One region of the Nostoc sp. DedVER02 genome, then DNA from elsewhere that is predicted to be linked to it. Evidence: riboswitches for the same ligand, from Rfam matches in the RefSeq annotation. Region 1 holds a riboswitch; each other region holds the start of a gene.
What was found. A riboswitch is a leader RNA that binds a small molecule or an ion and turns the genes downstream of it on or off. The one in region 1 is predicted to bind cobalamin.

Region 1 (4,026 bases):
ATAACACCTCGATTTGATTCCCAGGAAGATATTGCGCCACGATCGCTCTAGCGATACTTTCTTTATCTGTGGCTGACTGATAAGCTACCACAGGAGCGGCACGTAATAACCGCAGTGCTTTGAGAGTCAATAGTTCGGGATCGCCAGGGCCGACACCAATTCCGTAAAGACGACCTTTGTCCATATTCATTCTTCCTCCGTTGCCAGGGCGTTAACTGCTGCGGCTGCGATCGCACTCCCACCACGCCGACCATGTAATGTTAAAAATGGTACATTTCTGCTATCTGCCGCCAATGCTGCTTTCGATTCGGCTGCACCAACAAATCCCACTGGAAAGCCTAAGATAATCGCAGGTTTCGGCACACCTTCATCGAGCATTTCTAACAATCTAAATAGTGCTGTAGGCGCATTCCCAATTGCAATTACCGATCCTTCCAGGTGCGATCGCCATAATTCTAGGGCTGCCGCCGACCTTGTAGTACCCAAACGCTGGGCAATTTCTGGGACTTCTGGCTCGTTGAGAGTACAGATAACTTGATTATTGGCAGACAAACGTCGCCTGGTAACGCCATCAGCAACCATGCGGCAATCGCATAGAATTGTAGCTCCTGCTGCTAGTGCTGTCCTTGCGGATTGCACTGCTGTTGGTGAATATCCCAAGTCAGTAACAATATCCGTCATCCCACAGGCATGGATGAGACGTACAGCAACTTTTGCTACATCTGGTGGTAGCACATCTAGGTTTGCTTCTGACCGGATGATTGCAAAAGAATTACGGTAAATTTCGTTGGCATCTCGGATATAGTCGGGCATTCGATTTGGGATTTTGGATTTTTAATTTTGGATTGAGCAATGAAAATCGAAAGGCTCAGATTGCTGACTTTTATAAAAAGTTGGGAATCTTATTGTTCAGGAATAATATTAAATAAGTGCTGTAATTGGGGCACTGCATATCGATTAGCAAATTCCCCAAAGGACTCATCAGAATTTAGACGTTGAATTTTATATATATCTAGCATCCGCTCTATTAATGCAGGTAGTTCAGCAAAAGTCACATATTGATATATTTGCCGTCCAAATTTCTGCTTGCTGTCACCAACATAAACGTGATAGCCTTCCACAGCTCCACTGTCAGTATTGAGGCTGACACCAAGCAGAGTAATATCACTCTTGCTGTGCTGGGCGCAGGATTTTTCGCAGCCAGTGAAGTGGATATTAATAGGGCAATCGAGAGTAACGCGAGTTTCAAGATACTCCGCTAATGCCAACGCATGACTTTTAGTGTCCGTAGCAGAAGAGGCACAACCCCTGTTTCCAGAACAGGCAACTAATGCACTTTTTATGTTAGTTGCAGAAGAATCTAATCCTAAAAAAGCAATTTCACTTTGGATATCACCAAGCCATTGCAGAGGAATATCAGTTAAGAGCAAATTTTGCCAGGGGGTTAACCGAAGACTACCGCTACCATATTTTGCGGCTAAATCTGCCAAACCCTTTATCTGTCTACTTTCCAATCGTCCCAAAGGCAAGACGATACCAATGTAAAATAAACCTTGCTGAGGTTGGGGATGGATACCAATATGCTGATACTTGCCCTCTCCTTGAGGAATAGCAGAGAATTCCTTTAGGGGTTGAGGGGTTAGGTATTTTCCCGCTTCACCGTACAAAAGAGGGAAAGGTAAACGCTGTTGAACTTCTTGGAGATAATTTTCACAACCCAAAGTATTCAATAACTCTAAGAGACGTAGCCGACGCTTATTTGTAGTCTTAGTATGAGCTAGATAGACCTCTGCCAAAGCTGCCAAGAGGGGTAAACATTGCTCTGGTGGTAACAAAATTCCCGTATCACTAGGTGGTTGGCCCTTTGCGCCGACACTGAGATGGAGGCGGAAATAAACATCACCATCAACTAAGACAGCAGCAAATAGGATATCATTTAGGCGATCGCACACCCGAATTATCCCACCACCATCAAAGCAAACGCTAAATTTTGCCGACAGTCCCGAAAGCGCCGGATGTGCAGCAATATAATTATCCCAATCTTGGACAAAAGGGCGAGTGTCAATTAATTCTTGCGGGTCAATACCAGCAGTTGGGCTGGTCATAATATTGCGGATGTGGTCTACAACAGAATTGTGAGAACCTAATCCTATATTTTGTAGATGCTTCAGAACCTCAGCATCGATCCCCGTGCGGATTTCGCGGACTTGTAAGTTAGCTCGATTAGTCACATCCACATAGCCGCCGCCATGCTGATCTGCTATATCTGCGATCGCACGGCATTGCTGACTACTAATAATTCCACCTGGTATTCTAATGCGAGATAATATACCATCTGCGGCGGGTGTAGCGTAAAATAAGCCAGGACAAGTGGCAACTCCAGAAAGCAAACTTGTAACTCCTTCCCCGTGCAACGCAGGGAGTAGACGGTGAGTGTGTCTTCTTTGACATCTTGAGAGTTGGCATTCTGACTTGGGCGATCCCATCACAGCTGCGGCACAGTCCCGGAATTTCACCGGAGTTTCCCAACTCCAAGCTTTAATAATTTAGCACGAGAAGGTAGTCAGAAAATTTAATGCTTCATATTTTTAACGGATTGCGGAAAGTCAATCAATTGCAAGGGCTTTGACTTTTTATATCCAGTGCTATATTTAAAAGCAATACCAATTTGTAATCCCCTGCGGTCAGCTGCACTTGATTCATCTACATATTTAAGAAAGTTATATTTAAATGGCTGCAAAAGATATTTTTCATGATGCTGTTAGAAAAGGACTAGAAAAAGAAGGTTGGTTGATTACAGATGATCCTCTAGAAATTGAAGTCGGTGGGGTTGAATGTACATTGATTTGGGTGCAGAACCGATATTAGCAGCTGAGAGAGCCGGAGAAAAAATAGCGGTTGAGATTAAAAGTTTTCTTGGTGAATCAAATATTTACGAATTTCATACAGCACTAGAGATTTAAGAACCAGAACGAGTTTTATACTTAGCTGTTCCTTTAGGAACTTATAGCAGCTTCTTTGCATTGCAATTTATTCAAATTGTTATTCAACGCTCTCAACTAAAGCTAATCGTTTACGATCCTGTGAATGAGGGGATTGTAGAATGGAAAAATTAGAACAATATCGAGCTTATATTCAACAATTACTGGCAGAATACGCTAGTCGAGGTTCATCAAAGAGTGAAATAGAAAAACAAATTATTTTTGATCCTATTAACGATCGCTATCAATTAGTATACGTAGGCTGGAAGAGTCGACGACGACAATATGGGTGTGTTTTGCATCTTGATATCAAAGATGGGAAGATTTGGATACAAAACGACGGTACTGAGATTGGTATTGCCAATGACTTAGTAAAGTTAGGAATTCCAAAGGAAGATATTATTTTGGCATTTCATGAACCATTAGTAAGGCAATACACGGGGTTTGGTGTGGGTTAAAAAAGCTATGTCATTGGGAGGAATTTCAAGTATAAAATATCCCAATATTTCTTGTAGGATGTGCCAAAAATCCCCAACTTTTAATATAAGTGGAGAATCTGAGCCTTTAGCAATGCCTGCGGCGGGCTACGCCTACGCAAACTATAACAATTTTACAATTCCCCTACTCAAAAACATAATTTTGAGCCACTTTCCAGTAGCGCGAAAACCGCTTCAAGTCAATATAGCCATCATAATCAAAAAATGGTTCCACCTCTAGCACTTCCACTCCTATAGAACGCTCCATCTGATTGCAGATATCATCAAATCGGGGACTGGGACTTTCGGCTGTGACAACTAAATTTGCATCATGTTCTTTCGCAAAAGCTAAAATTTCTTGTGCCACATCGCCACGACGGATAACAACGGGTAACTCTAGCAAGCATTCGTAAATAAACGTGAGGCGTTTGAGACTTAGTTGCCATTCCTCTATTAAAGCCTCATCCCAAACCCAGATAGCTGGCGCATCGGGATATTTTTGTAGTACAGGGTTGTATGGGCTGAGGCAATCTCCATGTATCCAAACAATTGGTTTTGTCATTTGTCAT
Region 2 (4,026 bases), on a different contig from region 1:
TAGGAATCCGGTTTGATTTGGAGAAAATATCCGTAGGATGTGTTAGCGACAGCGTAACGCATCAAACCTGTGATAATAGTGCGTTACGAACTCCGTTCTAACACACGCTACAATACCTAATTTCGTTCAAAAATCAAATAGTAATCCTATATATTATTGAATTTTTAATTAAACATGACTATATATAAAAATGCTGAACTCTTTAAGAAAATTATTACTTGCTTACTGACAATTAGCTTAGTAACAGCCTGTAATGCAATCCGAGCTTATGAAAAAAATCCATCTCAACAAAAAATATTGAGTGGTGATAATTATGGACAGATAAATAATCAAGGACGATTACGCACTTACTATCTTTACATTCCAAAATCTTATCATCCAACCCAACCAATGCCATTAGTTTTAGTATTTCATGGAGATGCTGGTACTGGTCGATCAATTAGTGATGTTACGCGCTTTAATAATTTAGCAGAACAAAAAGGATTTATTGTTGTTTATCCAGATGGAATTGATAAAAAATGGAGCCTTAGAGGTAATTCTCAAGGAAAGGTAGATGATGTTTTATTTGTCAGTGCTTTAATCGATCATCTTAAGCAAGAAATCAATATTGATAGTCATAAAGTCTATGCCACTGGTTTCTCTAGAGGCGGAATCCTTACCCAAGCTTTAGCATGTAAGCTATCTGATAAAATTGCTGCTTTTGCATCAGTAGCTGGCTCTCTTCCAGTTCGACTCAAACCTAATTGCCAACCTCAGACTCCGATCTCAATGATGATCGTTAACGGTACAAACGATCAAGATGTCCGTTATGAAGGTGATGACCACAGTCAACGAGGAGCGCTTGTTTCTATTTCAGATATGTTAAGCTTTTGGCGATCGCACGATCGATGTATTTCATCTGATGCATCTCCACAACTTCCTGGAATTAACTCTAGCGAAAGCTCAAAAGTCAAAGCTGTTTACTACTCAAATTGTAGTGGCAACTCAGAGGTCTTACAATTAGCTGTAGTAAATGGGGGACATTTTTGGCCTGGTGGTGCTTCAACCGATCCCAACCTCAATAAGTTTAATGCCCAGCTTGGCTTAAACGCCAGTCAAACCATTTGGGAATTTTTTCAACGCCATAGTTTATCTTAAGCAACTAAATTTTATCGAGATTATCTTTTTACTTTTAACCACTCTAAAACACCATCAACATCAGTAACCTGTTCTCCTGGCGGTATGGCTGGACGGTTTATCATGACAACCTTCACGCCCAGTTCTCGCGCTGCAATAATTTTGGGTTTTGTCGCATTGCCACCGCTATTTTTGCTCACGATGGTATCAATATTATGATGAATTAGGATTTGCCTTTCATTATTGAGGGTAAAGGGCCCGCGATCGCACAAAATCTCTCCTGTTGGCACTAAAGCATCATCAGTCGGAGGGTCAATCATCCGCATCAGAAACCAAATTTTCTCGTACTTAACAAAAGCGGCTAGTTCTTGCCTGCCAACTGTCAAAAATACTCGCTGTGCCTGGTTTGCTAGAGATGCGGCGGCGGCTTCAACACTGTCAACTTCAATCCAGCGATCGCCACTTTCTTTTTCCCAAGGCGGGCGAATTAACATTAAACGCGGTATTCCGACTTCAGTTGCCGCATCTGCCGCATTAAAAGAAATTTGACTCGCAAAAGGATGGGTTGCATCAATTAATAAATCGATTTGCATTTGACGCAAATAGCTAGCCAATCCAGCTACACCACCGAAGCCACCAACCCGTAAATCGCCCAACGGAATTGAAGGTTCACGGGTGCGGCCGGCTAGAGACGTGATTGCTTCTAACCCTTGAATAGTCGCCAGTTTCGCAGCTAATTCTGCGGCATCTCCCGTCCCACCCAAAATCAAAACGCGCATCATTACAATAAAGGTGGAATTTTTGCTAAAATGCCCTTTTTCATGGCTTCTGGACGCTCCGACCAAGGCAGTAAACCATCTGCTTTAACATAATATTGACTAGCGCATTCTAGTACCGCAGATGCACTACCATCAACGGCTAAATCACCAAATAAATATGTTAATTTGCCTTTGGCAGCAAAAGCAACTACACAAGAACGATTACAAGCACTCATGCATTCAACTTCTTTAATTGGGAATTCATCTCGTAAGTTCCAATCTTGTGCAAGCTGCTGAAGTTCGTTTAGAAGTTTTTGACCACCACTTTCACCTAAGCGTTTTCCCTCTTGCCAAACGCTAGCGCAAGTTTTACACACAAATAAAGTATGGTCAGCAACACCCAAAGGATTCGTTGGGGAAACATTTATAGTAGTAGTCATCTGTACCTCGCAGATATATAGAACTGGTAAATCTATTTCGGCGGGCATCCTGACTTACTCAATTTGAAATTTTAGATTACATTTCAAATTGGTTTACAGTTGCGGGACAGCGCCGGATTTGCACCGAACTTTCCCCGTTACCTCTGGTAGCTGCTCCCCACCAGAACCGAATAACCTTATCGATCATACACTAGGGTCATCTCATAAAAGGATATTACCAACAGCTAACGAGCGAATATCCTAACTTTGCCTAACTCCATAAAATAGTGTCACATAATAAAGTTAGCTTAATTTTCTTTTTTTCTTGCTTGATCCAAGAAGTATATGCTAACGTTAATATTCGTGTGGTTAAGGACGTATAGCTCAGTTGGTTAGAGCGCTACGTTGACATCGTAGAGGTCACTGGTTCGAATCCAGTTACGTCCATTTTTTTGAAATGTCCAGCCTAAATAAACAGTGGGAAAAATTTAGTGCCGTGTTTGTAAACCTGTATACTTACTTGAGTCTATAGGTTACTGAAGACTTGGCTTAGTCTTTAAAAACCTCACACATTTTAGGTGTGGGAGCATCAAAGTAATTACTGCCACTATATCACCTATGTGCTGTTGCGATCGCACCAAAAGGGTAAAAATGCTTGAGCGCTACTCGTCCTACTACAAAAGGTGAGTACCAAAAAATCAAACATGCCTCAAAGCTTTTAGAATTATTGGATGTGGATAAAGTACGTAAGGCTTCGCCAGACTGCGATCGCCTCTTCACCACACTAGCTGCAATAATGGGTGCATCAGCAAGCTAATATAACAAAGGGTAAAATATCCTTGAGCGATCGCAATTCACCCCTAACATCAAGCTATCATCGGATATTGTGGAATTTCTGTGCGTAACTCGATAGCATCTATGACCGCCTCTCACTCTGAAACTCCATCTACCAAACCCGATGCAAGTACTTTTATTTCCGACCATCAGCAGGTTGACCGGAGTAAGCTAAGTCAAATGTACTTGCACTATGTCGAGACGAAGGATAAATATCCTCACGCAATATTGCTGTATCGGGTGGGTGATTTCTTTGAATGCTATTTTCAAGATGCTGTCAAACTAGCGCAAGAATTAGAATTAGTCCTCACTAGCAAGCAAGCTGGTGAACAGGGACGAGTGGCGATGTCTGGTGTTCCGCATCACGCTTGGGAACGCTACACCACAATGTTGGTAGAAAAAGGTTATGCAGTGGTAATTTGCGACCAAGTGGAAGATGCTTCTGAAGCTGCTGGTAGATTGGTGCGGCGGGAAGTAACGCGCATTCTTACCCCCGGCACTTTGTTAGAAGAAGGAATGCTAAAATCCAGTCGCAATAATTACCTAGCAGCAGTGGTAATTGCCGCAAATCATTGGGGTTTAGCTTATGCAGACATCTCCACAGGGGAATTTCTCACAACTCAAGATAGTGATTTAGAACATTTGACCCAGGAATTAATGCGCTTGCAACCTTCAGAGGTGTTAGTTCCGACAAATGCGCCTGATTTGGGTAGTTTGCTACGTCCCGGAGAAACTTCGCCCCATCTACCGGAGTGTTTGCCACCATCATTTTGTTATAGTTTGCGATCGCAAGTTCCATTTTCTCAAGGAGAAGCTAGACCTAGATTATTGCAGAAATTTAAGGTGCGATCGCTCGAAGGACTGGGTTGCGATGATCTTCCCCTCGCTGTCCGTGCGGC
Region 3 (4,026 bases), on a different contig from region 1:
CGAAAATAGCTTCGATGATATATCGCCCTTGAGGATGATAACGGCGGGGATGCCAAACTCGAAATTCACTCACAAAACCCCGTGATTCCAGTCCGAGAGAGAACTGACTATACCGTTGTAAGGTTCGTTGTAATAGTTGTCCGATTAGTAGCGCTAAACTTTTCATCCCATTAGCAAGAGTGCGGTAGCCACCACGAGAATTTTGTGCTGTCAACAATTCACTAGCTGTATTTAGGAGGATGAAAATAAACCGATACATTAGTAATAACAAATCGCTTAAAAGCACAGGAAATCGTAAGTAACGTAGAGTTTGTAATATCTCCGTGAAAGGGACAGTTAACATGAGAAAATATAAACAAGAAACAGAAGCTAATGCTCTGGTTAAAATTCCCCATGCTTGGATACTGCCACTATGACTGATATAAATATAGAAGTGTCCGAGAGTTAATCCATACCACGAGTCTAATTGCACCTTGGGCAAATCCGTAATTGCTACTCCATTCACCATCAAGGCTGGTAAACTTGTCAAACAAAAAACTATGGTGAACATTAACAAGCGAAAATAAACACCAGCCGGAATTCTTGCATAAATAACTGTCCAAACGCCCAGCCAAAGCGCTATCAAAATTTGCACTAAGGGATGAGTAAAAAGGGAAATTGCAAGAGTAGTAAATGCAAAAATTATTTTATGTTCTGGTGGTAATCTTCGCAGTCGATTAGTGTAAGCTAAAGTGTCTAGTTGCAGGCTCATTCTTCACGTTTTTGTTGAGAACGTCCTTTGTACAAACCAATTGCATAACCAACTACTCCCGCACCTAAAGCTGCTTGGGAAGCAAATAATAAGCTTGCTACTTCACCACTAGGAGGTTCAAACAATGATTTAAACCAGGGTTGATATCCAGGTTGTATTTCAGTAATTGCTTTTTTAGCTTTGTCATCAGAACCAGCAAATTGCCCACCACGCACAAATATTAATGGTGCAACTGCTAAAGCTAAGACAGCTACTACCAACAGCCAGTTACTCAACCCTTTTTTAGATTGACTCATTACCATTTCCTCGCTTGATTAATTGCAACAGTTCCAATTCTTGAGGATTATAAGATTGCAGCCAGTTCCACACCAACACAGTTAGTAATCCTTCACTAATTGCTAAGGGAACTTGAGTTATAGCAAAAATTCCGGCGAACTTGATAAATGACGCAAGAAATCCACCAACGGGGGCAGGAAAAGCTAGGGCGAGTTGAATAGAAGTGATAATGTAGGTGAGTAAATCTGCGATCGCAGCTGCTAGAAATATAGCGATTTTTTGTTTACCACCCAACTTTATTGTTAGATTATATATCCAGTAGGCTGCAAACGGCCCTGCGATCGCCATCGAAAAAGCATTTGCACCTAGCGTAGTTAAGCCGCCATGCGCCAGTAACAAAGCTTGAAATAACAACACCAAGCTACCTAAAACCGTCATGGTGAGAGGGCCAAACAGCACAGCACCTAACCCTGTTCCTGTAGGATGAGAACAGCTACCTGTGACGGAAGGGATTTTCAACGCTGACAACACGAAAGTGAAAGCACCAGCCAAACCCAGTAGTAGTTTTAGTTCCGGGTTCGCTTGAGTAATGCGTGTCAGACTACGCAATCCTAATAAAAAAAATGGTAATGCCACAACCCACCAAAAAACTGCCCACTGGACTGGTAAAAAACCTTCCATAATGTGCATAGCATAAGCGGGTTTGGGGAAACCAACTACCAAGTAAAAACTGATAACTCCCATCAGGGTTAGACTAACTAACGCCTGTTTTTTTCTTTTCATAACCTGTACCTCGCAGATTTATGTAAACGACTTGGTTCCCATCGGCGGGCATCCTGACTCACCTAATTTTGGCTCACAGTTGCGGGACAGCGCCGGATTTACACCGGACTTTCCCCCTTGCGTCCGATGGCTGCTCCCCATCAGAACCGATTGGAGTAACTATATCACTATTGCTCAAGTATCAGTATCGCAAACAAAATAAACTATCAATCTAAATTGTATTTAACCAATAAACCTGAATTTCTCACTTGTGAGAAATCCAAGGAGTGTGGGGGGTAAGACTTCTTCCCCATCCTCCCACACCCTTGTGAGAAATCCGGGATAAAGGGGTCAAGTCCCCATCACCAGAGGGCATGATGGTTTTGTGTTGGTTTTGAAATCCCCATTACAAAACATAATTACGAATTACGAATTACGAATTACGAATTATTTAATATGCCCCCCCACTGGATTGAAGTTTTTAGAGAATACATGGTCTACTAGACAACTAGACTCTTAAATCAATCTGGCTGCAAAGGACACTTCTTAAATATGGAAACAATACCATTTATGGGTGCTTCGTCCTTCGGCTGGCTGTACTGGGTAATACAGCCGCATTTAGCTATGCACATTCCAGATGGCTTCTTAAATTTACCCGTTATTCTTGTCACCTGGATAATTGCTCTTGCCTTAATTACACTATCAATTAAGCGATCGCAGGCAGAATACGAAGAACGAGCCGTACCTTTAATGGGAGTTTGTGCAGCATTTATCTTCGCAGCGCAAATGATCAATTTCCCGATTCCAGGAGGCACTTCTGGACACCTTTTAGGCGGAACACTAGCCGGAGCTTTATTAGGGCCCTGGGCTGGATCGCTAGTTATGGTTGCAGTATTCATCGTGCAAGCTGTTTTATTTCAAGATGGTGGATTAACAGTTTTAGGGGCGAACATCTTTAATATGGGATTAATCGGTACCTTTGCTGGTTATTATCTCTATCGCACAATCAGATTTGCTATTGGGCGCGATACCTTGCGAGGTCTGACAATTGGTGCAGCGATCGCTGCTTGGACAAGCGTAGTAATAGCTTCACTTCTGTGTGCCTCAGAACTAGCTGTATCTGGGACGGTTCCTCTGACAGTAGGTTTGACAGCGATGGCCTCTTGGCATGTCGTAATTGGTATTGGGGAGGCGCTGATTACCGTGGTAGCACTCAGCTTTATTTGGCGGACTCGACCTGACTTATTTTATGATCCACCCCGTCAGATAAAATCACCTATGTCTCGTCCAGTCTCTCGTTATTAAAAGGTGTGATTAAATCAGGATTTAATACTTATGAGTAGCAACCTCTCGCGATCGCGCAACCGGGCTTTTGTTATCGCTGGCTTAGGTATTGCCCTGTTGATTGCAATTTTCCTTTCGCCACTAGCAAGTAAAAACCCAGATGGGCTAGATAGAGTTTCAGAAGACCTGAAGTTTAACAGCAAAGAACTTCAAGATAAACCCGCTCATAAATTACCCTTTTATGGGATTTTTGATGAGTATGCCCTTAGAGGTGTACCTGAAGCGATCGCTACTCCATTAGCTGGATTAATCGGAACATTAGCAACTTTCGGTTTAGCTTGGGGTATTGGCAAACTAGTTGTTCGCGGCTCTAGTTCACCTTCTACACAGTATGACGCTGATTCCGACTTAGATGCGCCAGATTAACAATTTGTAATTAGTATCAAATATACAAGTAGGAACTAAATATCATGCTGCTGCACGTTGGAGCATTTGTGTTAGATGTCGATAGCAAAGAGGCTACTCTCTGGCACAAACTCGCTCCCCGTACCCGAATACTTTGTACCTTGTTGTTTGTATTTGCCAATGTTCTAACACCAGATGGGCATTGGTGGACTTGGGCTATTTATGGATTAGCTTTACTCAGCCTAATATTGCTAAGTAAAGTCACCCTATCAGTACTAGTGAAACGGTTGGCAGTCGAGTTAACGTTTATTAGTGTCGTTCTCTTGGGGACTTTATTTCGGGGTGGTGGCGAGGTGTTATGGTCTTGGGGATCGTTGCAGATTACGACAGTGGGGCTAACTGTTTTAGGTAGTGTCACCCTCAAGGCTCTGTTATCGCTGCTAATACTAAACTTACTGACTTTAACAACTTCGGTAACAGCGCTACTTCATGCCCTGCTGGAATTGAGAACTCCACCACTATTAGTTGCAATTCTGGCATCTATGTAT

Region 2: linked by a shared signal. The riboswitch ahead of RMZ41_RS09905 (DUF1636 family protein) and the one ahead of cobG (precorrin-3B synthase) in region 1 are both predicted to bind cobalamin.
Region 3: linked by a shared signal. The riboswitch ahead of RMZ41_RS18870 (energy-coupling factor ABC transporter permease) and the one ahead of cobG (precorrin-3B synthase) in region 1 are both predicted to bind cobalamin.

What each region holds. Positions count from the first base shown of each region.
Region 1 is NZ_JAVRCP020000062.1:16,329-20,354, forward strand. It holds gene RMZ41_RS30790 (precorrin-2 C(20)-methyltransferase) at 1-190, opposite strand, end outside; gene RMZ41_RS30795 (precorrin-8X methylmutase) at 187-813, opposite strand; gene cobG (precorrin-3B synthase) at 903-2,390, opposite strand; cobalamin riboswitch at 2,440-2,572, opposite strand; partial or broken gene RMZ41_RS30805 (XisH family protein) at 2,731-3,116, shown strand; gene RMZ41_RS30810 (XisI protein) at 3,104-3,439, shown strand; gene RMZ41_RS30815 (hypothetical protein) at 3,603-4,019, opposite strand.
Region 2 is NZ_JAVRCP020000006.1:172,452-176,477, forward strand. It holds gene RMZ41_RS09895 (alpha/beta hydrolase family esterase) at 175-1,137, shown strand; gene RMZ41_RS09900 (cobalt-precorrin-6A reductase) at 1,158-1,895, opposite strand; gene RMZ41_RS09905 (DUF1636 family protein) at 1,898-2,314, opposite strand; cobalamin riboswitch at 2,336-2,500, opposite strand; tRNA gene RMZ41_RS09910 (tRNA-Val) at 2,667-2,740, shown strand; gene RMZ41_RS09915 (DUF4276 family protein) at 2,949-3,110, shown strand; gene mutS (DNA mismatch repair protein MutS) at 3,212-4,026, shown strand, end outside.
Region 3 is NZ_JAVRCP020000018.1:62,417-66,442, forward strand. It holds gene cbiQ (cobalt ECF transporter T component CbiQ) at 1-751, opposite strand, end outside; gene RMZ41_RS18865 (energy-coupling factor ABC transporter substrate-binding protein) at 748-1,047, opposite strand; gene RMZ41_RS18870 (energy-coupling factor ABC transporter permease) at 1,034-1,810, opposite strand; cobalamin riboswitch at 1,836-1,976, opposite strand; gene cbiM (cobalt transporter CbiM) at 2,342-3,094, shown strand; gene RMZ41_RS18880 (PDGLE domain-containing protein) at 3,125-3,499, shown strand; gene cbiQ (cobalt ECF transporter T component CbiQ) at 3,544-4,026, shown strand, end outside.